Regions from separate parts of the Janthinobacterium darwini genome, predicted to be linked through region 1. Evidence: predicted binding sites of a transcription regulator. Region 1 holds the regulator's gene; each other region holds the start of a gene.
What was found. Region 1 encodes sigma-54, which starts transcription at its own class of promoters, with help from an activator protein. Its sites were predicted from a motif close to TGGCANGNAANCTGCTTT; they were not measured.

Region 1 (7,966 bases):
CGCTGCACGCGCGCCTGGCCACGGACGACAGCGTGGGCCGCGCCGTGGCGATGTTGCTGCAATGCAAGGGGCGTGTCGTCGTCTCCGGCATCGGCAAGTCCGGCCATATCGCACGCAAGATTGCCGCCACGCTCGCTTCCACCGGTACGCCGGCCCTGTTCGTGCATCCGGCCGAAGCGGCCCATGGCGACTTGGGCATGGTCACTTCGGAAGATGCTTTTATTGCCATATCGTACTCCGGAGAATCGTCGGAATTGATGGCCATCATGCCCGTCGTCAAGCGCATGGGCGGCGTGCTCATTTCCATGACGGGTAAACCGAACTCCAGCCTGGCTCAGCTGGCCGACGTGCACCTGGATATTTCTGTTGAGAAAGAAGCCTGTCCGCTGAACCTGGCGCCGACGGCCAGCACCACTGTGACCCTTGCCCTGGGCGATGCGATCGCCGTGGCCTTGCTGGACTTGCGCGGCTTCAAGGAAGAAGATTTTGCCCGCTCGCACCCGGGCGGCGCCCTGGGCCGTCGCCTGCTCACGCATGTGCATGACGTCATGCGCAGCGGTGAACGGGTGCCCAAGGTGGCCGTGGACGCTTCCTTGCTCCAGGCGCTGGAAGAAATGACGAAGAAGGGCATGGGCATGACGGCCGTCGTCGATGCGGATGACCGTCCCGTGGGCGTGTTCACCGATGGCGACTTGCGCCGCATGTTCGAGCGCGTGCAGGATTTCACGCAAGTGGCGATCCGCGACGTCATGCATGCGCAGCCGCGCAGCATCGCGCCCGAACGCCTGGCAGTGGACGCCGTGGCCGTGATGGAGCAGTTCCGCATCAACCAGATGCTGGTCGTCGATGCCGGCGGCAAACTGGTGGGCGCCCTGCATATCCATGATCTGACGCAAGCGAAGGTGATCTGATGGACAGCGTTGCGGACAACCTGGCGCGGGCGGCCAAGGTCAAACTGATGATTTTTGACGTCGATGGCGTGCTCACCGACGGCAGCCTGCATTTCGGCCCGGATGGCGAGATGATGAAAACGTTTAATGTGTATGATGGCCTGGGCATCAAGCTGCTGCAGGAATCGGGCGTGCAGACGGCCATCATCAGTGCGCGCCGCTCGGCCATCACGGCGCGCCGCGCGCAAGACCTGGGCATTACCCATGTGCACCAGGGCGGTCATGACAAGCTGACACCGTTTCGCGAATTGCTGGCGCTGACGGGCTTGACGGAAGAACAATGCGGCTATATCGGCGACGATGTCATCGATGCGCCCATCCTGCGCCGCGTTGGCTTTGCCGTCAGCGTGCCAGGCGGGCGTCCGGAAGCGCTGGGCCTGGCGCACCATGTGACGCAAGCCGGCGGCGGCCGCGGCGCGGTGCGCGAGATCTGTGAATTCGTGCTGCGCGCCCAGAACAACTATGCGCGCGTCATGGCGCCGTTCCTGGAATGAGGCGTACCGCCTCGCCGCCAGTGATATTTGAAAGAGTGAATTCCTATGCGTAAGCCAGGAGGCGCCCATCGCTGGCGCATGATTTTTACCGTGCTGGGGGCAGTCGTCTTTGCGCTGGGCAGCTTTTGGCTGCTGGAAGTGATGAACAAGAATGGCCTGGACATCACGGCCAGCAAGCATCAGGATGAGCCAGACTATTTCATCACCAATTTCAGCCTGGTGCGCATGGACTTGACGGGTAAGCCCAGCTATATCGTGTCGGGCACCAAGCTCACCCATTTTCCGCTGGACGATTCATCCGATATCGACCAGCCTTTCGTGCGCAAACTGTCGCCAGGCATGCCGCCGATGAACATGAATGCGGAACTGGCGCATATCGACCAGGACAATACCCGGCTGCAACTGCACCGCAATGTCGTGATCGACCGCGTGGCCAGTCCGAAGTCACAGAACCTGACGGTCAAGACGGAAGCGCTGACGGTGTTCCCGGATGAGGAAAGAATGGAGACGAACGTGCCTGTCGATATCTTGACGGGCGCCTCGCGCATCAATGGCGTGGGCATGAAGGCCAATAACGCCACCGGCGTGGTGGAAGTGCAGAATGCGCTGCGCATGGTCCTCCCGCCGAAACCGCGCCCGGCCGCGGCGGCAAAATGACAGAATGAAACAAGGAAACCATACTATGAAGAACATCTTGCTATTGACTCTATTCTCGACCATTTGCTCGCTGGGCATCGTGGGCACGGCACATGCCGAGAAAGCCGATTCCGAGAAGGAAGCCATCATCACGGCTCGTAGCGGCCACGTCGATGACGTCAAGCAGGTGCGTACCCTGACGGGCGATGTGGTGCTGGTGAAAGGGACTCTGACCATGAAGGCGGGCCGGGCCCTGATCACGGAAGACCCGCAAGGCTACCAGTTCATCACTTTCTGGGCCGATCCTGGCAAGCTGGCCACCTTCCGCCAGAAGCGCGATGGCGCAGGCGACCTGTGGGTGGAGGGCGAGGCGGAGCGCGTGGAATACAACAACAAGACGGAAGTCGTGAAACTGTTTTCCAAGGCCAAGTTGACGCGCCTGGAAGGCACGAAGCCGACCGACGTGGCCAACGGCGCCTTCATCTCGTATGACAGCCGCAAGGAGGAATTTGCGATGGAAAATTCCGATAGCGGCACCAGCACCCCCGATGGCGGCAGCGTGCGCATGGTGATCCAGCCGAAGCCCAAGGCACCGGCGGCGGAGAAAGCGCCGGCCACGCCCGCGTCAGGAAATAAATAATGGACAATACTCGTTGCGGCAGCACCCTGATCGTTCGCGGGCTGCAAAAAACCTATGGCAAGCGGCAAGTCGTGCATGATGTCTCGCTGCAAGTCGAATGCGGAGAAGTGGTCGGGCTATTGGGGCCGAACGGCGCCGGCAAGACCACCTCGTTCTATATGATCGTCGGCCTGGTGCCGTCGGACGGCGGCAGTATCGATATCAGCGGCGTGGATATTTCCCGCCTGCCGATCCACCGCCGCGCGCAGATGGGCCTGTCGTATCTGCCGCAGGAAGCGTCCGTGTTCCGCAAGCTGACGGTGGAAGACAATATCCGTGCCGTGCTGGAAATCCAGACCGTCGAAGGCCGTCCCTTGAAGAAGGCCGAGATCGAGGAGCGCCTGGATAAATTGCTGGCCGACTTGCAGATTGAAAAATTGCGCGAGAATCAGGCGCTGTCGCTGTCTGGCGGCGAGCGCCGCCGCGTGGAAATCGCCCGCGCGCTGGCCACCGACCCCCGTTTCGTCCTGCTCGACGAGCCGTTCGCCGGTGTCGACCCCATCGCCGTGATCGAGATCCAGCGTATCGTGCGCTTCTTGAAGGAGCGCAATATCGGCGTCCTGATCACCGATCATAATGTGCGCGAGACGCTGGGTATCTGCGACCGTGCCTACATCATCAACCAGGGCTCGGTGCTGGCGTCGGGACGCCCCGACGACATCATCGCGAACGAGTCGGTACGCCGGGTCTATCTGGGCGAACACTTCCGTATGTGAGCCAATGAAACAATCATTGCAGCTGCGCACTTCGCAGCACCTGGCACTGACGCCGCAGTTGCAGCAATCGATACGCCTGTTGCAATTGTCTACACTGGAATTGCACCAGGAGCTGGAGCAGTTGCTGACGGACAATCCCTTGCTCGAACGCCTCGACGATCCGCTCGACCGTTCGCTGCGCCTGCTGTCCGACGGCGCCTTGAGTTCCACGGCCGCGCCGGCCGAAGCACCGCCCCAGCCGCCAGGCCAGGAGGCACCCGCCGCGCCGGCCGAAGCGGAAACCTTTGATGGCGAGGCTGGCGACAGCCCTGCCGCAGCGGAGGGCGGCGACAGCGACTGGAGCGAGGCGAGCAGGGGCAAGGCGCCCGACGACGAAGATTCCCGTCCGCAACTTGAAGCCCACCACTGCACCTTGCGCGAACACCTGATGGAGCAGATGCGCGTGACGGTGCTCGAGTTGCGCGACCGCGCGCTCGTCGAGCTGATCATCGACGCGCTCGACGACAATGGCTACCTGGAAGAGTCGCTCGACGACATCCTGGCGCGTTTGCCGGAAGAGCTGGAAATCGACGCTGACGAGATGCGTACGGCCTTGTCCCTGTTGCAAAGTTTCGATCCGCCCGGCGTGGGCGCGCGCAACGCGTCCGAATGCCTGGCGCTGCAAATCAAGCGCTTGCCGCACATCGCCATGGTGACGCGGCGCATGGCCCTCGTCATTGTGGAAAAACACCTGGCCTGGTTTGCCCAGCGCGATTTTAACAAGCTGAAAAAAGCCCTCGATTGCGATGATGAAGACTTGCGCGAAGCGCAGACGGTGATTCGCCAGTGCAACCCGCATCCGGGTGCCGTGTTCGCCTCGGACGTGTCCGATTACGTGGTGCCCGACGTCGTCGTCAAGCGCGCGCGCAATGGCTGGCAAGTCACACTGAACAACGACGTCATGCCTCGCCTGCGCGTCAACGCCATGTACGCCAACTTGCTCAAGCAGGGCAAGGGCGAGGGTGCCATGGGCGCACAGTTGCAGGAAGCCAAGTGGCTGATCAAGAATATGCGCCAGCGCTTCGACACCATCCTGCGTGTAGCGCAAGCGATAGTAGAAAGACAAAAGAACTTTTTCTCGCATGGGGCCGTTGCCATGCGCCCCCTTGTGCTCCGTGAAATAGCTGATACACTGGGTTTACACGAGAGTACTATCTCGCGCGTAACAACTCAAAAGTACATGCTGACCCCGCACGGCATGTTCGAGTTGAAATATTTCTTTGGTAGCCACGTCGCCACCGAAGCGGGGGGCGAAGCGTCATCGACGGCGATACGGGCATTGATCGTGCAACTGACAGGAGCAGAAGACCCTAAAAATCCTTTATCCGACAGTAAGATTGCGGACATGCTGGGGGAACAAGGCATGGTGATTGCGCGACGTACTGTTGCCAAATACCGGGAAGCGTTGAAAATTCCGCCAGTGAGCCTGCGTAAGTGTTTGTAAGTTTTTTTCGGTTCCTCTGCGGGCCGGATACGATGGACCGCACGAACCCGATCATCTTTAGGAGTGTGTATGAATCTCACCATCAGCGGACATCATCTCGAAGTCACACCAGCCATCCGTGAATACGTACAAACGAAGCTGGAACGCGTGAAACGGCATTTCGATCAAGTCATCGATATCGCCGTGATTCTGACCGTGGATAACCTCAAAGAGAAAGAAAAACGTCAAAAGGCCGAAGTCAATTTGCGTCTGAGTGGCAAAACTGTCTATGTGGAAAGTCTGGCGCACGACCTGTATGCCGCCATCGATATCCTGATCGACAAGCTGGACAGGCAAGTGATGAAGTACAAAACCAAAGTGCAAGGGCACGGTAAAGAGGCGATCAAGCATCTGCCAGACAACTCGGAAGAAGAATTCGCCGCCGCCTAAGCGGCCTGCGACTTTCAACTGGTTGTGATCAACTAAGGGCGCACATTGCGCCCTTTTTTGCGCCCGTAGCTGTTGAGCGCTATGTTCCCCTCACAGGCGCTAGAATGTGCCCGTTCTCACTTCTATTTACTTTGCCATGAGCGACTTCGTCCAGACCTCCATCCGCAACCGCACGGGCCACATCGTGCTCGACCGCCCCAAAGCCCTGAATTCCCTGTCGCTGGAGATGGTGCGCGCTCTGAGTACCGTTTTGCTGGCCTGGCGCGACGATCCGCAGGTGGACGCCGTGGTGATCCGTTCCAGCAGTGAGAAAGCCCTGTGCGCCGGTGGCGACATCCGTTTCTTTTACGATGCAGGCCTTGCCACACCGCAGGGCGGCAGTGCGTTGCTGGAAGATTTCTTTACGGAAGAATATGCTTTAAATCATGTAATCCACTTCTATCCGAAACCGTATATCGCCGTGATGGATGGCGTGGTGATGGGCGGCGGCATGGGCGTGGCGCAGGCAGGGCCTGGCAACCGCCTGCGCATTGTGACGGGCCGCACGCGCATGGCCATGCCGGAAGTCAATATCGGCCTGTTTCCCGACGTGGGCGGCAGTTATTTCCTGTCTCGCCTGGCCGGTCAGCTGGGCTTGTACCTGGGCTTGACGGGCTTGACGATCAACGCGGCCGATGCCTTGTACACGGGCCTGGCCGATGTGTACCTGCCCGAGGCGCAGATGGGGGCGCTGCTGGCCCTGTTCGAATCGACGCCAGGCCAGGGCTTGCCGGTCGCCATCAAGGCCCTGGCAGCGCCGTTCCAGGCCCAGGTGGGCGTTTCTGCGCTGACCATGGCGCGCGCGGCGCTGGACCGCCATTTCGGCGCTGGCTCCGTCGCTGCCATCATGGCTTCGCTGGCGCAGGATGACAGCGCGTTTGCCAGCAAGGCGCTGGCGGCCATGCGCCAGCGTTCGCCGCTGATGATGTCGGTGACCCTGGAATTGTTGCAGCGGGGCGCCCAACTGGGCGTAGCCGATTGCCTGCGCATGGAGCGCACCGTGGTGCGCCACAATTTCGAGCATGGCGAAGTGCTGGAAGGCGTGCGCGCGCTGGTGGTCGACAAGGACAATGCTCCGCGTTGGAACCCTGCCAGCCTGGACGAGGTTGATGCGGCCATGGTGGCGCGCTTCTTTGCCCCCGTCTGGCCGGCGCAAGCGCATCCGCTGCGCCATCTGGATTAACAACGCCAAATAACACCGTAGCGAGCGGAAGGGAGGGGTGGTTGAGAAGCGGAACTGTGCTTTACGCACATGAGCATCGCAGACCACCTATACCGAAGCGCAGTAGATTTTAATGGCGTTCTAGCTACGTTCGCGGTGGCGTAGCACGACCCGTTCATTGGGGCCGAAATACTGCGCCAGCCGTTCTGCCATGTACACCGAGCGGTGCTGGCCGCCCGTGCAGCCCAGCGCCACCGTCAGGTAGCTGCGGTTGTCGGACTTGAATGATGGCAACCATTTCTCGATGAAGGCGCGGATGTCGGCCAGCAGTTCCAGCGCGCTGGGCTGCGCGTCGAGGAAGGCGATCACGGGTGCGTCGCGTCCGTCGAGCGGGCGCAGCGCCAAGTCGTAATAGGGATTGGGCAAGGCCCGCACGTCGAAGACGAAATCGGCGTCCAGCGGCACGCCCAGTTTAAAGGCGAAGGATTCAAAGAACAGGATCAGGGGCGCGCGTTCGGAGGCGACAATATCCTTGACCCAGGCGCGCAGTTTGTTGGCGCTCAGTTCCGAGGTATCGATTACATGACCCAGCTGTTCGATGGCCGACAGGCGTTCCCGTTCTTCCGAGATGCACTCGATCAGGGTACGGCGGCTGGCCGGATTCTGGTTCGGGCGCAATTCATGCGACAGGGGATGGCTGCGCCGCGTTTCCGAGAAGCGCGCCACCAGCGAATGCGTGGTGGCCGTGAGGAACATTACCTTGACGTCGTGCCCCTGGTCGCGCAGCAGCGCCACATTGTGCGGCAGGCTGGTCAGCGACTCGGCGCTGCGCGCATCGACGGCGACGGCCAGTTGCGGTGTACCTTCGTCGAGCAGCGTTTGCACCAGGCTGGGCAGGAGCGCCGGTGGCAGGTTGTCAACACAATAGTAACCGGTATCTTCCAGCACATTGAGCGCGACGGATTTACCGGAGCCGGATATTCCGGTGATAAGGACGATATGCATAGGCTGATCATACAATAAAGATCGGCACTGCGCTCCAAGGCAATGCTCTTTACAAATTATTGCAATTTTGATTGTGATGTTGGTGAAGCAAATGCTCGAGCACAGATAGTAGGTCGGCTTAGCGCAAAGCGCGTAAGCCGACGCTGCGGCATAGGCCAACATTGTTGTCGGATTACGCGGGGCCTTGCCCCGCTAATCCGACCTACGTTATTAATCGCCACTCATGGCGAGTCGTTGGTGAGCAGGGAATTCACGCAGTGTTGCTGCGTGCCTGCGTAACGGTTCGCCCTTGCAAGGGCGAACTCCTTGGCAACATTAATCGCCACTCATGGCGAGTCGTTGGTGAGCAGGGAATTCACGCAGCGTTGCTGCG
Region 2 (7,966 bases), on a different contig from region 1:
TGGCTTTCACTGCACGCGAGACTGCATACAGCGTGCGGCCCGCATCGGACAGGCTGTTCGATTGCCGGCATACCTTGATCACTGCTTGCAGCTGCAACGCATCGAACAGGTCGAGTTGAGCGGCAGCCTGCTCTCCCATGATCGCTGCCAGGTCCACTTCCGGATGGGCGCTACGCCCACCATGATGCTGCCACATCCGCTGCAGGCGCTTGATCTCTTCGTCGACCACGCCATCCGTGATGCGACCCGCTTCCGATAGAGTCGCCAGGCGCGTGACAGCGGCCGACAGATCGCGGAAATTGCCATTCCATGCTGAGCTGGGCAAGGTGGCGAAACGCATGAAGCGTTCGCGGGCCTCCTTGTTGAAGCGCACTCGTTCGCCCGTTTCGGCGCCATATTGCGCCAGCAGATATTCCAGGTTCGGCTCGATGTCTTCCGGACGCTGCACCAGGCCAGGCAATTCATAGGTCCACAGGTTGATGCGCGCATACAGGTCTTCGCGGAAGCGGCCGGCGGCTACCTCCTTGCCCAGGTCGCGGTTGGTGCCGGCGATCAGCTGGAAGTCGCTCTGCACTTCCGTGTCCGCACCTACGGGGAAAAAGCGTTTTTCTTCGATGGCTTTCAGCAGCATCGCCTGTTCGTCTAGCCCTAGCTCACCGATTTCATCGAGAAACAGCAATCCCTTGTGTGCGCTGCGCAGCAAGCCTGGCCGGTCCACGCCGGCGCCAGTGAATGAACCCTTGATATGGCCGAACAGGGTAGACGCGGCGCCGTCGCCATGCAGGGTGGCGCAATTGAGATCGATGAATTTGCCATCGATCTGGTGGCGCGATTTTTTCAGTTCATAGACGCGGCGCGCGAGAAAGGATTTGCCGGCGCCCGTAGGCCCCATCAGCAGCATGGGGGCGCGGGACTTGATGGCGACGCGCTCGATTTCCTCGATCATGGCGTTGAACTTCGCATTGCGCGTGGCGATGCCGGACTTCAGGAATGCCACGCCTTCGGCCTGTTCGCGCGTAAAACGCTGGGCGATCTGATCATAGCGGGACAGATCGAGGTCGATCAGTGCGTAGCTGCCGGGATTGCCGGCAGCCTGGCGCTTGGGCGGCGATGTCTGCACGAGGCGGCCGGGGAAATAGCGTGCCTCCGTCATCAGGAACATGCAGATTTGCGCCACGTGGCTACCGGTGGTGATGTGGATCCAATAGTCTTCCTTGTTCGGATCGAAGGGGTAGTTGTTGGCGAAATCGTAGAGGGCGCCGTACACGTTCTCGAAGTCCCAGGCATCGCTGATGGGGAGTGCATGCGCGATTAATTCGGTTTCCGGCGAGACGCTGGCGATATCCTGCGACACCTGCTGCACCAGGTTGCTGAACTGGCTGCCTGCGTACAGCAACTCGAAACGGTCGATGATCTTGTCCTCGTGCTGGGTCAGGGCGATGCTGGGGCGCCACTTCTCCCAGCGTGCCGCGCCCCTGCCATTGTCGAGTTGCGTGCCGAGAAAGCCGATGACGACAGTGCGTTTTGCTTGCATATTTTGGATAAGAATTTATCTGAAAATATAATTGTATTCGAAATCGCAATGCCTGCTAATTCCCGTTGAAAAATATAGATGAAAATATTATTTCATAAAATCAATGACTTATGATCTTTTTTGACGAGGACGGAAAAGCTGGCACAGCGATTGCAATAGAGAGGATACAAACGAGATAAAACGAGTAGAAGAGAGGATCACATCATGGCCAACTTGCAGCTATTCCAAAGCGCTAAACAAACCAGCTTGCTGCCAGCCGCGCTGGGCTTCAATACGGAAGGCGCGCCAGCCTACGCGCTGACGCCACGCCACCAGCTGGCCCAGTATGCGGCCACGGGCTGCCTGAACACGACGTTCTATGCGAGCGCCGAAGCGCAGCTGGCGAGGGTGCTGGAACTGTGCAAAGCCGTGGAGCCGGCTTTCATTGCGAAAACGGCCGTGTATTGCCGCGAACGGGGCTACATGAAAGACATGCCGGCCTTGCTGGTGGCGGTGCTGGCGGCGCAGGGCGCTGCGGAATTTCCGCCAGCTTTCGAGCGCGTCATCAACAATGGCAAGATGCTGCGCAACTTCGTGCAGATCATGCGCTCGGGCGTCGTGGGCCGCAAGTCGCTGGGGTCGCGTCCGAAAAAACTCGTGCAGGCATGGTTGAACAGCGCTTCGGAGCAGGTTTTGCTGGCCGCAGCCGTGGGCAATGCACCTTCGCTGGCCGACGTGGTGAAGATGGTGCACCCGAAACCGCAGGATGCCTGGCGGGCAGCGTTTTTTGCCTGGCTGATCGGCAAGCAGTACGATGCCAAGGCACTGCCGCCGGCGCTGGCCGCGTTCGAGGCTTACAAGCTTGATCCAGCGCAAGCGATACCGGAAGTGCCGTTCCAGATGCTGACGGCGCTACCCTTGTCTGCCCGGGACTGGGCGCAGATCGCCCGCCAGGGCAGCTGGCAGATGGTGCGCATGAATCTGAACACCTTTGGCCGTCACGGCGTGTATGCGATCGACGGCATGCCGGAATTGATTGCCGCGAAGCTGCGCGATTCCGAGGCGATTGACCGGGCGCGGGTATTTCCGTACCAGTTGATGTCGGCCTGCATGGCCGCCAGCGAGAGCGTGCCCGCCATCGTGCGCAATGCGCTGGAGCAGGCGCTGGAAATATCGCTGCTGAACGTGCCGCGGATAGCGGGCAGGGTGGTGGTGTGTCCCGACGTTTCCGGCTCGATGTCCTCGCCCGTCAGCGGTTTTCGCGGTAGCGCCACCTCGAGTGTACGTTGCATCGACGTGGCGGCGCTGGTGGCGGCGGCCATGCTGCGCAAGAATCCGGACGCCATGGTGCTGCCGTTCGAGCAAAGCGTGGTGACATGCCAGCTCGATGCGCAGGGCACGGTGATGGAGAACGCGGCAAGGCTGGCGGCCATCGGAGGTGGCGGCACCAATTGCAGTGCGCCACTGCTGCGGATGAACAGCAAGAAGGAGCTGGCGGACCTGGTGATTTATGTCTCTGATAACGAATCGTGGATCGACGCCAGACGCAGCGGCGCCACGGCAACGATGGGACAGTGGACTGTCTTCAAGCAGCGCAATCCGCAAGCGAAACTGGTGTGCATCGATATTGCGCCGCACGCCAGGACGCAGGCGATGGAGCGCGAGGATATCCTGAACATCGGTGGTTTTTCCGATGACGTATTCAGGATTATCGCCGCCTTTGCTGCAGGTCGGCTGGACCCCGCGCACTGGGTGGGAGAAATCGACGCCATCGATGTTGCAAGTTGTTGAAGTAAAGCGCATGAATGCGGACAAGACTACATAACAGACGTCCTGTCCAACCTTGTCATGCGCTGCAGTACCCCGAATGCCGACAGGATTACATAGCTTAGCCGCGTCAAACCGGCCTGGCAGGCGCAGTGAGCTTGCCAGAAAATCCTGTCCCACCTTGTCGGGTTGTCGTACGGATGAATGCCGGTGGAACTACATCCAGGGCCGATGCGTCGGCAACGTTTCACCAATCCTGGTCATCCCCCCCGGATAACATGAGAAGAGAGAACATATGAAAGAATACGAAGTCCTGCATGCCGAAGGCAGCCGTCCCGTGAAAATGTGGACCCGTGGCGTGCCTGTCGAAGAAGCGGCCAAAAAACAATTACGCAACACGGCGACCCTGCCGTTCATTTACAAGCATATCGCCGTCATGCCCGACGTCCACCTGGGTAAAGGTTCGACCATCGGCAGCGTGATTCCCACGCTGGGCGCCGTGATTCCGGCGGCGGTGGGCGTGGATATCGGTTGCGGCATGATGGCGGCGAAAACCACGCTGACGGCGAATGATTTGCCCGATAACCTGGCGCCGCTGCGCAGCGCCATCGAACGCGCCATTCCGCACGGGATGTCGCCGAAGACGCGCGGCCACCGCGGCCGCGACGAGGGTTCCTGGCATACGCCACCCTCGGTGGTCGATGCCGCGTGGCTGCAATTGAAGGACGAATTCGATGCGATCTGCCTGAAAACGCCGAAGCTGAAAAACACGAACAATTATCGTCACCTGGGGACTTTGGGTAGCGGTAACCACTTCGTCGAAGTCTGCCTCGACGAACAGGGTACTGTATGGTTCATGCTGCATTCCGGTTCGCGCGGCGTGGGAAATGCCATCGGCACCCATTTCATCGAACTGGCCAAGCAGGATATGCGCACCCACTTCATCAACCTGCCCGACCAGGATCTGGCTTATTTGGCAGAGGGAACGCAGCATTACGAGGATTACGTGGAAGCGGTGGGCTGGGCGCAGTGTTTTGCGCGCAACAACCGCGAAGTGATGATGCAGAACCTGATCGCGGCCGTGCGCACGGTCATCCATAAACCGTTCCAGACGCACGTGGAAGCCGTCAACTGCCACCATAACTATGTGCAGAAGGAGCACCACTTCGGCAAGGATGTACTGGTCACGCGCAAGGGCGCCGTCTCGGCCCGGGCCGGCGAACTGGGGATCATTCCCGGCTCCATGGGGGCGAAGAGCTTTATCGTGCGCGGTAAAGGAAATGCGGAGAGCTTTCATAGCTGCAGCCACGGTGCGGGACGCACGATGAGCCGCACGGAAGCGAAGCGGCGCTTCAATCTGGCGGACCAGATCCGCGCCACCGAGGGCGTGGAATGCCGCAAGGATGAAAACGTGATCGATGAAATCCCGATGGCCTACAAGGATATCGACGCGGTGATGCTGGCGCAGCGCGAGCTGGTCGATGTGGTGCATATCTTGAAGCAGGTCGTCTGTGTCAAAGGTTAACAGAGAGAAAGAAGCAATGATAGAAATTGATGGAGCGCAAGGCGAAGGCGGCGGACAGATTTTGCGCTCGGCGCTGAGCCTGTCCATGATCACGGGCCGGCCATTCCGCTTGACGAATATCCGCGCGGGGCGGGAAAAGCCCGGCTTGCTGCGCCAGCACTTGCTGGCCGTGCAGGCGTCGGCCGCCATTTGCGGGGCGCGCACGACGCCGCTGGCGCTGCGCGCAGCTAGCCTGGAATTCGTGCCTGGCTCCATACGCGGTGGCGATTACCGTTTTGCCATCGGCAGCGCCGGCAGTTGCACCCTGGTGCTGCAAACCCTGTTGCCGGCCCTGCTGCATGCGGATGGGCCGTCCACCGTGCGCATCAGTGGCGGCACGCACAATCCCATGGCGCCGCCCGTGCATTTCCTGCAGCGCGCGTATGGCCCCATCCTGCAGCAGATGGGTGCCGAGGTGGAGATCGCGCTGCAACGCTACGGCTTTCATCCCGCAGGCGGCGGCGAAGTGATTGCCACCGTACAACCGTGTCCGCGCTTGCGGCCTATCGCATTGCTGCAGCGCGGTGAACGGAAAGCAGGGTATGCGGAAAGCGTGTTGGCGGGCCTACATGTGAACGTGGCGCAGCGCGAGTTGGAGCGTGTCGCCAGCGGCATGGGCTGGAGCGGCAAGCAGCTGCGTATCGTCGGCTTGCCCGCGGAGCAGGGGCCGGGCAATGTCTTGTTGCTGACGCTCGAGCATGAGCATGTCACGGAAGTGTTTACTTCTTTTGGCGAAAAGTACTTGCTGGCGGAATCTGTGGCCAAGCGCCTGCTGAACGAGGTGCGCGCGTATCTGAAGACGGATGCGGCCGTCGGCGAGCACCTGGCCGACCAGCTCTTGCTGCCCATGGCGCTGGCCGGTGGTGGCACCTTCAGTTGCAGCAAGGTCTCGCAGCATGCGCTGACGAATGCGGAGGTGATTTCCCGGTTTTTGCCTGTGCGTATCACTTTCGAGCAGCAGGAGCGGGCCAGCATCTGCACGGTGGCCTCCGCCTGACGCGCGCGGTGACACAACTACCTGTTGCAGCTGTTCCAAATTGATACATGGGCGACCGGATGTGGGGCATGTAGGCATGGCATGGCATTTGCTCTTCTTGGATATTCACTAAAAAAACGAAGGAGACCAGCATGACCTATTCCATCCGTACCCTGCTCGGCGTGGCAGCCGCCGGTGCCGTCGCACTCACTTCCCTGCTGACCTTGCCGCATGCCTATGCGCACGGCAATGTCACGCCGCAAGGCGTCGACACCACGGGCTTGCCCAAGGTGGGCGACAAGTGGCTCGAACAAAACCCGTATCGTGGCAACAAGCTGGCCCTGACGGTGGGCACCTCCGCCTACAACCAGAATTGCGCCCGCTGCCACGGCATCGAAGCCATCTCGGGTGGCATCGCGCCGGACTTGCGCCAGCTCGACCGCGATTGCTTCGGTATCAAGAATGAGACAAAGAAACAGGCATGCTACAAGGAAACGGACAATTATTTCCTGGCGACCATCCGCCACGGTAAAGTACGCAATGGCGCCGTGTACATGCCGCCGTTTGAAGGTGTCTTCAACCAGGAAGCCATGTGGGCCATCAAAACCTACCTGGAAACCCGCCGCGATTCTAACTGAGCCGATTGATCACCAAGGAGTCCCATGCGTTCATTTCAATTCCGTGGCGCGCGCGCGATGCTCTCGCTCGCCTGCCTGGCGCTGTGCGCAGCCGCGCCAGCGCGCGCCGACTGGCAGAAAGTGCAGCAGTCGGGCAGCCTGAAAGTGGCGGTGTACAACGAGTTCGCGCCGTTTTCCGACAAGGGCGCGGGCATCGATATCGACATTGCCGAAGCGCTGGCCAAAAAGCTGGGTTTGAAACTGAGCTTGCTGCCCTTTCCCGCCGGTGAAAACCTGAATGACGATTTGCGCAATATGGTGTGGAAGGGCCACTACCTCGGCTATGGTCCTGCCGATGTCATGTTGCATGTCCCGGTCGACAAGAAGTTGATGGCGGATAACGACAAGGTCGAGATTTTCGCCCCGTATTACGTGGAAACCGTGCGTCTGGCGCGCAGCGCGCAAGCCGTGCCGCAATTCGATGGCATCGCTTCGCTGGCCGGCAAGCGTATCGGCGTGGAAAAGGTATCGATCGCCGCCATGCTGATGCTGGGTGAAGACAATGGCAAGTACCGCGACGACGTGCGTATCTTCGACACGGCTGCCGAAGCCTTGCAGCAATTGCAGGCGGGCCAGCTCGACGCCGTGCTGGCGAATCGTTCGGAAATCGAGTCGGTGCTGAAAAGCGATTCCGCTTTCCCCTTGAGCGAGGTGGCGTTCGCCCGCTTGCCGCGTGCCGGCTGGGCCGTGGGTCTGGCTGTCAGCCGTCAGCAGCTCGACGTGGCCAAGTTGCTGCAGGCGGCCATGAACGAGATGGCGGCTAGCGGCGAATTGAAAGCCATCTTTGAGAAATATGGCGTGAAGGAAGCACGGCCGTAGCAGGCTATGTTGATATGCCAAGAAGCCCGCGCATTGGAAGATGCGCGGGCTTTTTTCTTAGAACGAATATTGCGCGCTGGCGCCCAGCAGCCAGTTACGGCCCGGCGCCGCTTCATAGTAGCGTTTGTTGCTGTCGCCAACGATGACGGAACCCACATAGGTCTTGTCGAAAAGATTGTTCAGGCGGGCAAATTCCTTGAAGCGCCATTTGCCCGCGTTTTGCTTGGCGTTGACCCTGGCATTGAACACCGTGTAGCCTGGCGCCGGTTTTTCGCTGTTGCTGTCTTCCGCGTAGATCTGGTTGCTGGCCACGCTTTCCAGTGCCGCGCCAAAACGGTCCAGCGTGTCTTTCCATGCCAGTTCCGCGAACAGGTTGGCGCTGGGTACGCCCGGCAAGCGGCTGCCTTCGCGCACGCTGCCGAAGGCCTGGTCATACACGGCGTGCAGGCTGGTCAGCGCCACTTTTGTCGTGAAGCCATACGGCAGGCTGGAGTCCAGCGACACTTCCATACCCTGGCGCAAGGTCTTGCCCCCATTACGGTAGCTGGTGCGCCCGCCGCTCGATTGATCGACCACCAGTTCGTCGCTGGTCTTGATCTGGAATAAGGCTGCATTCAGATGCGTGTTGCTATTGATCCTGGCTTTGATGC
Region 3 (7,966 bases), on a different contig from region 1:
GAAAACTGGTCGCTGGCTGACCGCGGTTATCTGGCCAATGTGCATCCGCTGGAATTGTGGATGGTGGCGTATCTGCGCCAGCACGAAGGTTCCACCCTGTCGCAGATGGTGGCGGCCAGCGAAAAGGAACGCCAGGAAGTCTATAAATGGCTGTTCAATACGCACCGCAAGCATGCGCAGGACCGCCGCATCGCCAACTTGCTGGAAGTGGAAGGTTTCCTGGAAATCCACCGCCAGTGGAAGAAGATGGGCTATCCGTTTGATTCGCTGGTGCCGTCCTACGCGACCACCCTGGGCGCGTCCGCCGACCGTCCCGCCGCGCTGGCCGAGTTGATGGGCATCATCATCAACGATGGCGTGCGCAAACCGAGCGTGCGCATCGATTCCATGCATTTCGCCGCCAACACGCCGTATGACACCATGGTCAAGCGGGGCACCAAGGTAGAGGCGGAACAAGTGCTGTCGCCGGACGTGGCCAAGGCCGTCGCCAAGGCCATCCGCGAAGTGGTGTCGGACGGTACTGCGAAGCGGGCGAAGACGGCGTTTGTCGGCGCCGACGGCGTGCCCATCCCGATGGGCGGCAAGACGGGTACGGGCGACCAGCGCTTCGACGTGTATGGCGCCGGTGGCCGCCTGATTGAGTCGCGCTATGTGAACCGTTCGGCCACGTTCGTCTTCAATATCGGCGAGCGCTTCTATGGCAGCATGACGGCGTATGTGCGGGGGCCAGAATCGAAGAACTACGATTTCACCAGCGCCTTGCCGGTGCAATTGCTGGTGTCCCTGGCACCGAGCCTGATGCCGCTGATCGAGCCGCCCGCGCCTGCGGAAGGCGTGGCCAAGCAATGTACGAATTAAGGCGTGCTTGCAGCTGAGAGCCGGCCCTCGCGGGCCGGTTTTTTTTGCTGAGAAGAAAGTAGCTATGGAAAGAACGCAGCAAATCTTTGCGCAATATCACCGCTTTGACGATGGCGCACTCGTATCATTCGAGCCAATGTACGGACCGCAAGGCGTGCAAGCCGTGCGCATCGTGTTGTACGCACGAAATCATGGATTGGAAGGCAATGTCTGGCGCCAGGTCGCCATCACGGTGGGCGAGGTGCGGGAAGTGCTGCTCAGGACGCCAGGCAACTTCATCAACCGCATCTGCTGCGGCGTGAAGTTGCTGCGTTTCGGCGATGTCTGGTGCGTCGATGTCGACGGCACCTACACGCACGATGATCCCGCTACACTGGACGAAGTGCGCCGCGATGGCGATTGCTATGTCATCGGCGGCACGGTCGAAGCTATGGAACTCGATTAGCCGGCAAATACGGCGGTTTTATCTGCCAGGCGTGCGTGATACGCGGCGATGGCGGGGGTGTCGGGGCGCTGCATCGGCGCCATCAGCCAGCGCTTGACGGACAGGCCCAGCACGATATCGGCCAGCGTGAATTGTTCGCCGCAGACGAAGGCGCCCGTGCGCTGCAGCTGCTGCTCAAGGATGGCCATCATCTTGTTCCATCCGGCAATACCCACCGCCAGCTGCGCCGCATCCTGGTGCGCGGGGCTGTGGCGCACCAGCGACATGAAGGCGTAGCGCCAGCTGTTGTTGAGGTCACCCATTTGCCAATCCATCCATTTTTCCACTTCCGCGCGGGCGCGGGGATTACTGGGCAACAAGTCCTCGCGGCCCGCTTGCGCACACAGGTAGCGGCATATGGTGTTCGATTCCCACAGCACCAGGTCGCCGTCGAGCAGCACGGGCACCATGGCGTTCGGATTCAAGGCCAGGAAGGCCGGCTCGTCCGTCGCGCGAAAGCCGCTGCCCCAGTCTTCGCGTTCGTACGGCAGGTCGAGTTCCTCGCAGGTCCACAGGACTTTGCGGACGTTGATCGAGGCGGCTTTTCCAAGAATTTTCAGCATGCGGGGCTCCGGGGGCAGGTGATCGATCTGCCACTGTAGCCGAAATGACTATGCCGCGCATGTAAGATGCCTTGCATAGTTGAGATTTTCTTGGCATCGTAGCCACCCATGAAACCTATGCGCCACCACATGTCCAAAATCCTCGCGTTCAGCCGCTTCTCCGTGCGCGATTTCCTCGCCACCGCCGGTCCCACCCTGCTGCTGGTGGGCGCGTTTTGCGCGCTCGCTTACTGGCTGGTCGACCCGGCGCCGCCGCGCCAGGTGAGCTTGTCGACGGGGCAAGACAATAGCGCGTATGAAGAATTCGGCAAGAAATATACGGCCACCCTGGCCAAGCACGGCATCAAGGTGACCTTGCAGCCATCGCTGGGCTCGCAGGATAACCTGCAGCGCCTCAATAGCGGCAAGACCGATATTGCCTTCGTGCAAAGCGGCTCGACGGAACACGCCGATGCCGAGCGCCATGGCCTCATATCCTTGGGCAGCTTGTTTACGGAGCCCGTCTGGCTGTTCCTGCGCGAAGACAAGGCGGTGACGGAACTGACGCAATTGAAGGGCATGAAGATCAACCTGGGGCCGGAAGGCACGGGCGTGCCCAGTCTGTTCCGGCAGTTGCTGTCCGTCAATGGTGTGGAAGCCAGCGAGTTGACGGTGAGCGACTTGCAGAACACGCCCGCCACGGTGGAGCTGCTGGAAGGGCGCGTCGATGGTCTCGTGTTCAGCTCGGCGCCGGAAGCGCCGCTGATCCAGATGCTGCTGCAAACGCCGGGTATCAAGCTGTTTGATTTTTCGCAAGCGGAAGCGTACACGCGGCGCCTGCCTTTCCTCACGCATGTCGTCTTGCCGCGCGGTATCGTCGACCTGGGTAAAAACATCCCCGCACAGGATTACCACCTGATCGCGCCGACCGCCACTTTAGTCGCACGCGAAGACTTGCATCCTGCCCTGGTCGACCTGTTCGTACAGGCGGCGGCCCGCATTCATGGGGGCACGGGCTGGTTCCAGCAGCAGGGGCAGTTCCCGTCCGCGCGCTATACGGAAATTCCCGTGGCGCCCGAGGCGCTGAAATTCTACAAGGATGGCGCGCCTGTGTTGCAGCGCTACATGAGTTTCTGGCTGGCCAATTTCTTTGACCGCATGTGGGTGCTGGTGGTGGCGTTCGGTGCCTTGATCCTGCCCCTGTCGCGCGTGGTGCCGCCGCTGTACGTGTGGCGCATTCGCTCGCGCGTGTACCGCTGGTACGGCCAGCTGCGCACGGTGGAGCAGGCGCTGGAAGATGTGCCGCAAGAGCAGCGCGCGCAAGTGTATGCGGCGCAATTGAAGCGGCTGGACCAGATCGAGGAAATGGTCAATCAGATCTCGATTCCCCTGTCGTTTGCCGACGGCCTGTATGGCTTGCGCAGCCACATCAACTTCGTGCGCAAGCGCATCCTGACCCTGATGGGTGAGCATCCGGCGCCCGAGGTGGGCGAGCCGGCCTGAAGCGTCGAGCCACGGTTGGCTCTGCATCCGGCCGCCGCGTAGTCGTCATTGACAGCTGTTCAGTTGTTCCTGGTGTCAGGCGCCCAGCCACGGCAGTCCCGCCTTGCACCAGCCACCGATCTGCTTGCGGTGGCCGTCCGCATCCTTGTCGCCCTCGAAGCCTTCGAGGATGTCGAAGCAATTCATATAGCCGTGTTCGGTGGCCAGCTTGGCCGCATGGCGCGAACGCACGCCGGAGCGGCACAGGAACAGCAGCACCTCGTCCTTGCCAGCCTGGGCTGCCAGTTGCGCGAGGAAGTCGGGATTCGGCACGCCGCCCGGGTAGGTGGCCCACTGCACCGCACCATGCTGGGTATCGGCGAGGTCGATCCGGCCGACCCAGTCGCGCTCGGCATTCGTGCGCACATCGATGAGCTTGGCGGCTGCATCGAGTTGCAGCAAGTCGTACGCTTCCTGCGGCGTGACGGCGCCGGCATATGGCGTACCTTCATTGGCCCGGCTGCGGGCGGTGGTCAGGATGTCGGCGGCGGTAGTCATGGCGTCCTCGATGAAAGTGGAAAGGTGTGAACGATTATAGTGCGCCGTCCGCGCCCCGCAAACGGGAAGTCACGGTATACGGCGCATGCACCACAAGAAGGCATTTTTCAGGAATCGCCAAAAAATGCACGATAATGGTGCGTTATTCGTTTTTTGCACTTGCATAGTGCATTCTTGATTTGACGCAAACGCGCGTGAAAATCGCAGGCATGAAAACTTACACTGGGATGACCGGGTTTTGACCCACGTGGCCACATCCGTCCAGAAGCTGGCATGGAATCTGCTATGATCCTTATGAGTTTTGGTGGCACGCAATGTTTGCTTCGCTTCATCAGCCCAGACGCATTAAGGTCGGCTCACCCCACATTCATTTAGGAGATACGCATGGCAATGACAGCCGCAGAAGTCTTGAAGATGGTAGAAGAAAACGAAGTCAAATTCGTTGATTTCCGCTTTGCTGATACCCGTGGTAAAGAGCAGCACGTGACGGTTCCCGTGTCGCACTTCGACATGGACAAATTCGAGTCGGGCCACGCCTTTGACGGTTCTTCGATCGCTGGCTGGAAAGGCATTGAAGCGTCCGACATGATCCTGCTGCCGGATCCAAACACGGCCAATATCGACCCGTTCATGGAAGAAACCACGCTGTTCATGCAGTGCGACGTGATCGAACCGTCGGACGGCAAGGGCTATGACCGCGACCCGCGCTCGATCGCGAAACGCGCCGAAGCCTACCTGAAATCGTCGGGCATGGGCGACACCGCCTACTTCGGCCCTGAGCCAGAATTCTTCATCTTCGACAGCGTGCGCTGGAAGATCGATATGTCGGGCTGCTTCGTCAAGATCGGTTCGGACGAAGGTTCGTGGTCGACTGGCAAGGACATCGAAGGCGGCAACAGCGGCCACCGTCCTACCGTCAAGGGCGGCTACTTCCCGGTGCCACCAGTGGACAGCTTCCAGGACATGCGTTCGGAAATGTGCCTGATTCTGGAATCGCTGGGCATCCCGGTCGAGGTACATCATCACGAAGTCGCCGGCGCCGGTCAGAATGAAATCGGCACCAAGTTCTCGACCCTGGTCGAGCGCGCCGACTGGACGCAAAACCTGAAATACGTGGTGTGGAACGTGGCGCACAGCTATGGCAAGACCGCCACCTTCATGCCGAAACCTATCGTTGGCGACAACGGTTCGGGCATGCACGTGCATCAATCCGTATGGAAAGATGGTAAAAACCTGTTCGCTGGCGACGGCTATGCCGGCCTGTCCGATTTCGCCCTGTACTACATCGGCGGCATCATCAAGCACGCCAAGGCATTGAACGCAATCACCAACCCGGGCACCAACTCGTACAAGCGTCTGGTACCTGGCTACGAAGCTCCGGTGAAACTGGCGTACTCGGCGAAAAACCGTTCCGCCTCGATCCGTATCCCGCACGTAGCCAATCCAAAAGGCCGCCGCGTCGAAGCGCGTTTCCCGGATCCACTGGCGAACCCGTACCTGTGCTTTGCCGCACTGCTGATGGCTGGCCTGGACGGCGTTGCCAACAAGATCCATCCGGGCGAAGCCGCCTCGAAAGATCTGTACCATCTGCCGCCAGAAGAAGACGCACTGATCCCTACCGTGTGCGCTTCGCTGGAAGAAGCACTGGAAGCCCTGGACAAGGACCGCGAGTTCCTGACCCGTGGCGGCGTGTTCAGCGATTCCATGATCGATGCCTACCTGGAACTGAAAATGCAGGACGTACAGCGCATGCGCATGACCACGCATCCTGCCGAGTTCGACATGTACTACTCGCTGTAATGGCGCCATGCCGGCAACTTGCCGGTAGTGAATAAGAAACGCGGGTGAGGCGATCGGTCTTGCCCGCGTTTTTTTATGCGGCGCGCCAAGGCGGCGCCAGTGCAGTGTTGTATAGTCGGCCCAGGAACGATGCGGCATGTGCCGACAGGAGTGAAGATTGACCAAGCATTACAGAATGGCGCTGATGGCAGGATTGCTGGGCGCGGCGGCACAGGCGCACGGGCAGTTGTATGTGTGCGCCGATGCACAAGGACACAAGACGTACACGGACAAGCGTGCCGGCGCGCATTGCCAGTTGCTCGATTTGCCCGGCGCCATGACGGAGCCGCCACGCAAGACGGCGCCGCTGGCCGGTGCGCCTGCCCGGCCCGCCACGCAGGCGCTGGCCACGGCGGCGCCTGCCGCCGGCGCGTTTCCCAAGGTCGATGGCGCCGAGCAGCGCGCGCGCGACCTGGACCGGCGCCAGATCCTGCAGGACGAATTACGCAGCGAAGAGCAGAAACTGGTGGCCCAGCGCCTGGAATTGAACGCAGGACAAGCTGAGCGCCAGGGCAATGAGCGTAACTATGCAAAATACCAGGAACGGGTGGCGCAGTTGAAGGACAACATTAGCCGGACACAGCAAAACGTCGAGGCCCTGAAACGCGAGATCGCCAATATCCGATGATGAGACCATGACAATAGACAACCATTCCAGTCGTCCCGCCCACCTGGCCGGCCTTGATTTGCTGGCCTCGGCAGTGATCCTGCTCGATGGCGACGGGCGCATCAGCTATGCCAACGCGGCGGCGGAAAACCTGCTGGAAAGCTCGTTGAAAGCCCTGTCGCGGCAAAAGCTCACGGCGCTGTTCTTGAATCCCGACGAACTGGCCGGCATCTGTGCGCAGGCGCTCGAACATCAGTTTTCCGACTTGCGCCAGGACCTGAGCCTGGAGCGCCTGGGGCGCGAGCCGCTGCGCGTGCACAGCATCGTCAGCGCCCTCGACGCGTCGCGCGACGGCGTGCTGATCGAGCTGCGCGAAAACGTGCAGCAGTTAAAACTCGACCGCGAAGAGCGCATCCTCGACCAGAGCCAGGTCAACAAGGAGCTGATCCGCAACCTGGCGCATGAAATCAAGAACCCGCTGGGCGGCATCCGCGGCGCGGCCCAGCTGCTGGAGCTGGAATTGCCGGCCCTGCACCTGAGCGAGTTGCGCGAATACACGCAAGTCATCATCAAGGAAGCGGACCGCCTGCAAACCCTGGTCGACCGCTTGCTGGCGCCGCACCGCCGCCCGCACATTGTGGGCGACGTGAATATCCACGAAGTGTGCGAGCGCGTGCGTAGCCTGATCCTGGCCGAATTTCCCAGTGGTCTCACCATTTCGCGCGATTACGACGCCTCGATCCCCGAGTTTCGCGGCGACAAGGAGCAATTGATACAAACCGTGCTCAACATCGCGCACAACGCGGCGCAAGCCCTGGCCGAGCGCATCGAGGCGGGTGATGCGGAGCTGATTTTCAAGACGCGCGTGGCGCGCCAGGTGACCCTGGCCAAGGTCCGCTACAACCTGGCATTAGACTTGCATATCATTGACAATGGACCGGGCATCGCACCCCAGATCCGCGACCGGATTTTCTACCCGCTGGTGTCGGGCAGGGAAGGCGGCAGTGGGCTGGGACTGACCTTGGCGCAAACCTTCGTGCAACAGCACCTGGGCGTGATCGAGTGCGAAAGCCGGCCTGGATACACCGATTTCAGGATCGTTCTACCCTTGCCATAAGCGAGGGGGTATCCCACCCATGAAATCCATTGCGGGACGCACACACTAATGAAGCCAATCTGGATAGTTGACGACGACGAATCAATCCGCTGGGTGCTGGAAAAAGCCCTGGCGCGGGAAAATCTCGCCACCAAGAGTTTTGCCAATGCGCGCGACGCCATCGCGGCACTGGAATTTGACACGCCGCAAGTGCTCGTGTCCGATATTCGCATGCCGGGCGCGTCCGGCCTGGAATTGTTGCAGACGGTCAAGTCGCGCTTTCCTGGCTTGCCGGTGATCATTATTACCGCCTTTTCCGACCTTGATTCGGCCGTCGCGTCCTTCCAGGGCGGCGCCTTCGAATATCTGGCCAAGCCGTTTGACATCGACAAGGCTGTCGAGCTGATTCGCCGCGCGCTGGAAGAAAGCCTGCGCGAGACCAGCGTCGAATCGGGCCCCTCGGAAACGCCGGAAATCCTCGGCCAGGCACCAGCCATGCA
Region 4 (7,966 bases), on a different contig from region 1:
ACCGCTGACACAGATTACGGTCGGCACGGAAAGCGGCGGCCAGGGCTATGTGGCAGCCGATATCGGCCGCCGCTTCGGCCCCGACAATAATACCGGCGTGCGCATCAATGCAGTACGACGCGATGGCGACACAGCCGTCGACCGCGAAAAGCACGAACTGAGCGTATTCTCTGTCGGCGCCGATTACCGCGGGCGCGATTTCCGCCTGTCGGCCGATGCCGGCTTTCAGGAACACAAGCTGCGCAATCCGCGCCCAAGCGTCAGTGTGGCCAGCGGCGTTGCCGTGCCCGCTGCGCCTGACGCCAGCAGCAACTTCGCGCAAGGCTGGACGCACTCCAACGAACGCGATACTTTCGGCACCCTGCGCGGAGAATACGACCTCGCCAAGGACGTCGTGGCTTGGGCTGCCATGGGCTTTCGTAATGGCGACGAGTCGAACGTGCTGGCAGCGCCCACGGTGAACAGTACGTCCGGCGCGGCCAGTTCCTATCGCTTCGACAATACCCGCCACGATAGCGTCCGTACGGGCGAGATCGGCGTGCGCGGCAAGCTGCGCACAGGCAGCGTCGGGCATACCATCAGCGCCACCGTCTCGACCTTCTGGTCGCAATCGAAGAACGCCTATGGCATGAGCGATTTTGTGACAGGCTTTGGCACGAATATCTATGCTCCCGTGCAGGTAGCCGCGCCCGCGCCAACCTGGTTCATGGGCGGCGACCTGGCGCATCCGCTGGTGACGGCACGCACCATGCTGTCGAGCTTTGCCATTGCCGACACCATGGCCTTTGCCGATGACAAGGTATTGCTGACTGTGGGCGCGCGCCGCCAGACCATCAAGGACGATTCGAACGACTACAACACGGGCGTCCGGTTTGATAGCAGCAGCTACAGCGAAAGCACCACCACGCCTGTGCTGGGCCTGGTGTATCGCCCAGTCAAGGAAGTGTCCGTCTATGCCAACTATATCGAAGGCCTGCAAAAAGGCGCGGTCGCCGCTGGCACCGGGGTGACCAATGTCGGCCAGGCGTTCGCGCCCTACAAGTCGAAACAGAAAGAAATCGGCGTCAAGTATGACGCTGGCCGCATCGGCGCCAGCCTTGCCCTGTTTACCACCAAGCAGCCATCGGCCTATGTGGAAAACGGTATCTTCGGCGTGTTTGGCGAACAGCGCAACCGCGGCATCGAATTGTCGGTCTTCGGTACACCTGCCCGTGGCCTGCGCCTGCTGGGCGGCCTGACACTGCTCGACACGGAGCAGTTGAGCGCCATGAACGCTGCCAACGTGGGCAAGGATGCCATCGGCGTGCCTGCTACCCAGCTGAATTTCGGTGCGGAATGGGATGTGCCCGGCGTACGCGGCCTGGCTTTGACGGGACGCACCTTGTATACGTCGAAGCAATACATCGATGGCGCCAATATGCAGAAAGTGCCGTCCTGGACACGCCTGGACTTGGGCGCACGCTACCTGACCACCATCGCCGACCGCGCCGTCACCTTGCGCGCGCGCCTGGATAACGTGACCGACAAGAACTACTGGGCGTCTGCCGGCGGCGCCTCGGGCGCTGGCTATCTTGTGCTGGGCGCCCCACGCACCGTCGTCGTGTCGGCGTCAGTGGACTTCTAAGCCAGAAGACAAAGCTGCCCGAGGGCAGCTTTTTTTTTCGCGTGCGCGCCTGTGCCGGCACGCCCGATTCGGCGACAATGCCCGCATGAAACGACTCCCCGCCCTGCTGCTCTTGCTCTGTCTATCCCTGCCGGCGGCTGCCCAGAAGCAAGCCGCCTGCCCCTATGCCGCCTGGAAAAGCGGCTTCAAAGGTGATGCGCGGGCGCAAGCCACGTGTTTATTACGTCCCGTCAAGTTGTATGCGCGCCTGGGCGACAGCGCGCCGCTACCGGACATTCTTGCCGCCCACATCGGCCAGCGCACGGGCATCACTCCGGCACGGCTGCGCGCCTGGCTGGCACAGCAGTCGATCAGTGAAGCGGACGTGGGCGGCGCCGTCGACGCACCGCTGTCGCGCGCCGTGGGCCGGCTGGCGGCGCCCATGGCCCGCTATTTTGTCATCCATGACACCAGCTACCCGAATTTCTTGCTGGAAACTATTCCCGACCATATCAACGATGCCAGCTGGGACTTCAACGATTTTAGCTTGCGCAATCCGGCGCTGGGTGGCGGGCCGAAAGGCCATGTGTATGTGAACCGCCTGGGCGCCTCGCTGCAAGTGCGCGACTTTGGCACGCCCAGCTACGCCAGCAAGCTGGAAAAGGACAAGCCGTCGCTGACGGGCCTTTTTCTGCACGTGGAGCTGGTGCAGCCGCGCAATTCCGTGCCGGGCGGCGGCAAGGGCAACGACGGGCTGGCCCCCGATCCGGGCTTTACGCCAGCGCAATACGACCGCCTGGCCCTGCTGTACATCGCTGCCAGCGTGCGCAAGGGCACGTGGCTGATTCCCGCCTTCCACGCCGTGCTCGATACGGGTTTTGCGAACGGTCATGACGACCCGCAGAACTTTTCTCTGGACGAGTGGTCAGCATCGCTTTCCCGCCTGCAGGCGGCTCTGCGGCAAGCCGATACGGGACAATAAGGCGTTTCCCTGGCCGCCGAATTGGCGCATACTATGATGAGCATAGCCATTCCTGTCAGGGAGTTCAGGTGAATATTGCCACGGATCATCAGGCGGACCGCCAGGCGGGCGCGCGCCATCCACTGCAGCGCGCACAGCGCATCTTTGCCATGCGCGACGCCGTCCTTGGCGTCTGGGAACAGCGCGTGCGGGCCAGCGTGCGCGGTGCGGATCAGTTGCTCAAGCCCATACTCACCAACACCTTGCCCGCTTTTTTCGATAATCTGGCCGAAGCACTGACCCCGGGCCACCCGCGCGAAAACGCCGCCAGCAACAGTAACGTGCCCGCCGTGCATGGCAATGAGCGGGCGCGCATGACGAATTACGGGCCGGAACAGGTAATCCAGGAATACCAGATCTTCCGCGACTGCTTTGCCGCCGTCGCGCATGAATCAGGTATCACCCTGCGCAGCAAGGATTGGCATGTCATCAACGAGTCCATCGACGTGGGCATCTGCGAATCGATACGCGAATTTACCAACATGCACGAAGCTTTCCGGCGCCGCATCGCGGCCGGTCTGTCGCACGACATGCGCAACCCCCTCGCTGTTATCAGCACCAGCGCCCAGTTGCTGCTCAGGCCAGTGGACCCGGAACGGGTGGTATTGCTGGCGCACAAGATTGCCGAGCACAGCAAACGGCTCGACAGCATGATCGAGGAATTGCTCGATAGCCTCAGCTACCACCAGGGCCAGCGGCTGCCGCTTGCCCTGAGCCAGTTCGATGTGCTGCCCCTGGTGCACGCCGTGGCCAGTCAGGTCAATCTGCAGCTGCCCGACAAATGCCAGGTCAACGGCCAACCTGTCGTCGGCTGGTGGTGCGAGAACTCGCTGCGACGCGCGCTGGAAAACCTGCTCGGCAATGCCATCAAGTACGGCGACGACGCGCCCATCAGCGTGCACGTGGAAGCGGTCCACGAACGCCTGATCATCACCGTCCACAATGGCGGCCAGGCCATCGCGCCGGAGCAGGCCGAACGCATCTTCGACTACCTGCGCCGCGAGAACGACAGCCCCGCGCCAGGCTGGGGCATCGGCCTGCCTTTCGTGCAGAACGTGGCCGAAAGCCACGGCGGCAGCATCGCCGTCGACAGCGCACCTGAAACGGGCACCAGCTTCATCTTTGACGTGCCCGTCGATTGCCGTCCCTTCGTCCAGCCCGCCGACTTCCCCAAGAGTGACAGTTAGCGCACCAAATCGGTGCGAAGAACGCCGCAACGCCACAAAAGTGGTCATATTTGCACATCTTCGAGGCCACCCTGTTGGCACGCTTCCTGCTGAGCTATACATAGACACGGCTCAAGGGAAATCACAACATGGCAAATTTTTTCAATGAAATGACTGCGGATGAAGTGGGTACGGACAGCAAGGTACGTGAACACTATCGTGAATTTGACAACTGGCTGGCGCAGCAATCCCCCGAGACCATCGCCCGCAAGCGGGCCGAAGCCGACCTGACGTTCCGCCGGGTCGGCATCACCTTCGCCGTGTATGGCGACGATGCCGGCACGGAGCGCCTGATACCGTTCGACACCATCCCCCGCATCATCCCCGCCGCCGAATGGGCGCAGATGCAAACGGGCCTGGTGCAGCGCGTGCAAGCCTTGAACATGTTCATCCATGATATTTATCATGGGCAAAACATCATCAAGGCGGGCATCATTCCTGCCGAGCAAATCTACAAGAATGCCCAGTATCGGCCGGAAATGCAGGGTATTTCCGTCGCCTCCGACATCTACGCGCACATCGCCGGTGTCGATATCGTGCGCGCCGGCCAGGGCGAATTTTATGTACTGGAAGACAATTTAAGGGTGCCTTCGGGCGTGTCCTACATGCTGGAAGACCGCAAGATGATGATGCGGCTGTTCCCGGAACTGTTCGCCCGCAACCGCATCGCCCCCGTTGACCATTATCCGGACATGCTGCTCGACAACCTGCGCTCCGTCGCGCCCATGGGCGTGGATGACCCAACGGTCGTCGTCATGACACCCGGCATGTACAACTCCGCCTACTTCGAACACGCCTTTTTAGCCCAGCAAATGGGCGTGGAACTGGTCGAAGGCAAGGATTTGTTTGTCAACGACAACTCCGTGTACATGCGCACCACGCGCGGCCCCAAGCGCGTCGACGTGATCTACCGCCGCGTCGATGACGATTTCCTCGATCCGCTGGCTTTCCGCTCCGATTCCTCGCTGGGCGTGCCAGGCCTGCTGTCCGTCTACCGGGCCGGAAGAGTCACCTTGGCCAACGCCATCGGCACGGGCGTGGCCGACGACAAGTCCATCTACCCCTTCGTGCCCGACATGATCAAGTTTTACCTGTCGCAGGAGCCGATACTCAACAACGTGCCCACTTACCAGTGCCGCAAATCGGCCGACCTGTCCTACGTGCTGGCGAATTTGTCCAAGCTGGTGGTCAAGGAAGTGCATGGCGCGGGCGGCTATGGCATGCTGGTGGGCCCGGCATCGAGCGCCGCGCAGATCGAGGATTTCCGCCAGCGCCTGCTGGCCAATCCGGGCGGCTACATCGCCCAGCCTACACTTGCCCTGTCCGCCTGCCCCACGTATGTGGACGCCGGCATTGCGCCGCGCCATATCGATTTGCGCCCGTTCGTGCTGTCTGGCAAGACGATTTCCATGGTGCCGGGCGGCCTGACCCGCGTGGCGCTGGGCGAAGGCTCGCTGGTAGTCAATTCCTCGCAAGGGGGCGGCACCAAGGATACCTGGGTACTGGAAGCCACATCCGCTTTTGCAGGAGAAAAAACATGCTGAGCCGCACTGCCGATCATTTGTTCTGGATGGCCCGCTACACGGAACGGGCGGAAAACACGGCGCGCATGCTGGACGTCAACATGCAGACCTCGATGCTGCCCCAGTCCGAGCAGGACGCGGAACAGGGCTGGCGCGCCACCCTGGGTATTTCCGAACTGCAAAGCGCGTATGACCACAAATATGGCCGCTTCCATACGCGCGACGTACTCGACTTCATGGTGCGCGACCCGAACAACCCGTCTTCCATCCTGGCCTGCCTGACGGGCGCGCGCGAAAACGCCCGCGCCGTGCGGGGTACATTGACGACCGAAGTGTGGGAAATCCAGAACGCCACCTGGCTCGACATGCAGAAACGCCTGAAGAGCAATCTGCTGGAAACGGACCCCAGCCAGTTCTTCGAATGGGTCAAGTACCGCTCGCACCTGTCGCGCGGCGTGACCCTGGGCACCATGCTCAAGGATGAAGCCATCCATTTCATCCGCCTGGGCACCTTTCTGGAGCGCGCCGACAACACGGCGCGCATCCTCGACGTGAAGTTCCACGGCGCGCGCGACACGTCGAAAGACATCACCCAGCGCGACTTTTACTACTGGGCGGCCCTGCTGCGCTCCGTCTCCGGCTTTGAAATCTACCGCAAGGTCTACCGCGACGTGATCACCCCGGCGCGGGTAGCGGAATTGCTGATGCTGCGCGGCGACATGCCCAGATCCTTGCTGGCCTGCATGGATGACGTGGTGGAAAATCTGAAGCATATCCGCAACGATGTGTCGGCCGATACGGAGCGGTTCGCCGGCAAATTGCATGCCGAGTTAAAATTTGGCCATATCGACGACATCATGAAGGCTGGCTTGCACCAAACATTGACGGAGTTTCTGGAAAACATTTATGAGCTGGGCAACCGGGTCAGCCGCGACTTCCTCGTTCCCCTGGCGGCCTGATGCAGCTCACCATCCGCCACGAAACCCATTACGCCTATAGTGCACCGCTGGCCTACACCATCCAGCAGCTGCATCTGACGCCGCGTATCGAGCCGCAGCAGCGCGCCCTGTCCTGGCAGATCACCACGCCAGGCCGGTGCCACGCTTATACGGATGCCTACGGCAATTTGTCGCACATGCTGACCATCAGCGGCAGCCATCAATCCCTGAGCCTGGTGGCGCACGGCGTGGTGGACACCATCTACCCGCACAAGGGACGGCTGAACCTGATCGACACCTTGTCGCCGCTCTTGTTTACCATGCCGACACCCCTGACGCAGGCTAACCCCGCCATCCTTGAACTGGCGGCTGCCAGCCTGCCGGACCGCCGGGTGACGGCCGGCACGGGACATTTGCTGCGCCTGGCCGAGCACATCGTCGGCAAGGTGGCGTATGAAAGCGGTGCCACCATGGTCACCACCACCGCTGGCGATGCCCTGGCGCTGGGACGCGGCGTGTGCCAGGACCACGCCCATCTGTTCCTGGCCTGCTGCCACGCCTGGGGCATCCCGGCCCGCTATGTGTCCGGCTATATCGATCCGGGCACGACGGGCCATGCGGCCAGTCACGCCTGGGTCGACGCCTGGACGGAAGACACGGATTTCGCAGGCTGGGTCAGCATCGACGTCACGCATGCGCGCCTGATGACGGACGCGTATTGCCGCCTGGCCATCGGGCGTGACTATGATTCGGCCGCCCCCGTGCGCGGCGTGCGCCAGGGTGGCGGCACGGAAACGTTAAGAGTCGATGTGCAGATCGTGCCCGTGTAACTGGCAGGAATGAGGCTGGCCGGGCCTTGCCAGCAGGTGGCAAGGCCCGGCTGGTGTAGAATGTCCACCCTTTTGACTTGATTTACGACGATGACTTATTGCATAGGCATGCGCCTCAACGAAGGCCTGGTCTTCCTGTCCGACTCCCGCACCAACGCCGGCGTGGACCAGGTGGGCACCTTCCGCAAGATGAGCGTGTTCGAAAACCCGGGCGACCGCATGCTGGTCCTGATGACGGCCGGCAACCTGTCGATCTCGCAGGCGATCCGCCAGATCGTCTCCGAACACGTGGATGCAGATGGATGCAGTATCTGGAACGTGGCCAGCATGTACGATGCGGCGCGCATCGTGGGCGAAGCCGTGCGCACCGTGCACCAGCGCGAAGCGAAGGCCCTGGCCGAGTGCGGCATCGATTTCAATGTCAGCTTCATTTTAGGGGGCCAGATAGGCGCCGAACGCTGCCGGCTGTTCCAGGTGTATTCGGCCGGCAATTTCATCGAATCGCACGATGAAAACACGTATTTCCAGATCGGCGAAGCGAAATACGGCAAGCCCATCATCGACCGGGTGATCAACCCGGCCACGCGCCTGGACGAAGCGGCCAAGTGCGCGCTGATCTCCATGGATTCGACCCTGCGTTCGAACATTTCCGTTGGCTTGCCGCTCGATCTGCTCGTCTACGAGACGGGCAGCCTGGCCGTCACGCGCTTCGTCACCATCGATGAAAAGAACCAGTATTTCCGCATGATCCGCGACACCTGGGGTGAGCAATTGAAACATGTTTTCGAAGGCATCGTCGATCCCGTGTGGAATGCGGCGCCGGAA

Region 2: a site for sigma-54 is predicted at 5,919-5,936, ahead of pedF (cytochrome c-550 PedF). Genes of this name have one in related genera too.
Region 3: a site for sigma-54 is predicted at 4,194-4,211, ahead of glnA (type I glutamate--ammonia ligase). Genes of this name have one in related genera too.
Region 4: a site for sigma-54 is predicted at 3,887-3,904, ahead of ACQ4WZ_RS09040 (circularly permuted type 2 ATP-grasp protein). Genes of this name have one in related genera too.

Annotation. Positions count from the first base shown of each region.
Region 1 covers NZ_JBNYXX010000005.1:76,340-84,305, forward strand. The annotation lists gene ACQ4WZ_RS23570 (KpsF/GutQ family sugar-phosphate isomerase) at 1-911, shown strand, start outside; gene ACQ4WZ_RS23575 (KdsC family phosphatase) at 911-1,444, shown strand; gene lptC (LPS export ABC transporter periplasmic protein LptC) at 1,490-2,101, shown strand; gene lptA (lipopolysaccharide transport periplasmic protein LptA) at 2,127-2,720, shown strand; gene lptB (LPS export ABC transporter ATP-binding protein) at 2,720-3,475, shown strand; gene ACQ4WZ_RS23595 (RNA polymerase factor sigma-54) at 3,480-4,958, shown strand; gene hpf (ribosome hibernation-promoting factor, HPF/YfiA family) at 5,028-5,387, shown strand; gene ACQ4WZ_RS23605 (enoyl-CoA hydratase/isomerase family protein) at 5,524-6,609, shown strand; gene rapZ (RNase adapter RapZ) at 6,730-7,593, opposite strand.
Region 2 covers NZ_JBNYXX010000009.1:301-8,266, forward strand. The annotation lists gene rtcR (RNA repair transcriptional activator RtcR) at 1-1,534, opposite strand, end outside; gene ACQ4WZ_RS26820 (vWA domain-containing protein) at 1,739-3,304, shown strand; gene ACQ4WZ_RS26825 (RtcB family protein) at 3,576-4,805, shown strand; gene rtcA (RNA 3'-terminal phosphate cyclase) at 4,822-5,841, shown strand; gene pedF (cytochrome c-550 PedF) at 5,973-6,458, shown strand; gene ACQ4WZ_RS26840 (substrate-binding periplasmic protein) at 6,483-7,316, shown strand; gene ACQ4WZ_RS26845 (TonB-dependent receptor family protein) at 7,374-7,966, opposite strand, start outside.
Region 3 covers NZ_JBNYXX010000003.1:109,820-117,785, forward strand. The annotation lists gene ACQ4WZ_RS18945 (transglycosylase domain-containing protein) at 1-858, shown strand, start outside; gene ACQ4WZ_RS18950 (hypothetical protein) at 923-1,303, shown strand; gene ACQ4WZ_RS18955 (glutathione S-transferase family protein) at 1,300-1,905, opposite strand; gene ACQ4WZ_RS18960 (TAXI family TRAP transporter solute-binding subunit) at 2,035-3,387, shown strand; gene ACQ4WZ_RS18965 (rhodanese-like domain-containing protein) at 3,463-3,924, opposite strand; gene glnA (type I glutamate--ammonia ligase) at 4,309-5,724, shown strand; gene ACQ4WZ_RS18975 (DUF4124 domain-containing protein) at 5,882-6,391, shown strand; gene glnL (nitrogen regulation protein NR(II)) at 6,399-7,487, shown strand; gene ntrC (nitrogen regulation protein NR(I)) at 7,536-7,966, shown strand, end outside.
Region 4 covers NZ_JBNYXX010000001.1:1,942,702-1,950,667, reverse strand. The annotation lists gene ACQ4WZ_RS09055 (TonB-dependent receptor) at 1-1,624, shown strand, start outside; gene ACQ4WZ_RS09050 (hypothetical protein) at 1,710-2,585, shown strand; gene ACQ4WZ_RS09045 (sensor histidine kinase) at 2,654-3,811, shown strand; gene ACQ4WZ_RS09040 (circularly permuted type 2 ATP-grasp protein) at 3,940-5,394, shown strand; gene ACQ4WZ_RS09035 (alpha-E domain-containing protein) at 5,388-6,332, shown strand; gene ACQ4WZ_RS09030 (transglutaminase family protein) at 6,332-7,141, shown strand; gene ACQ4WZ_RS09025 (proteasome-type protease) at 7,232-7,966, shown strand, end outside.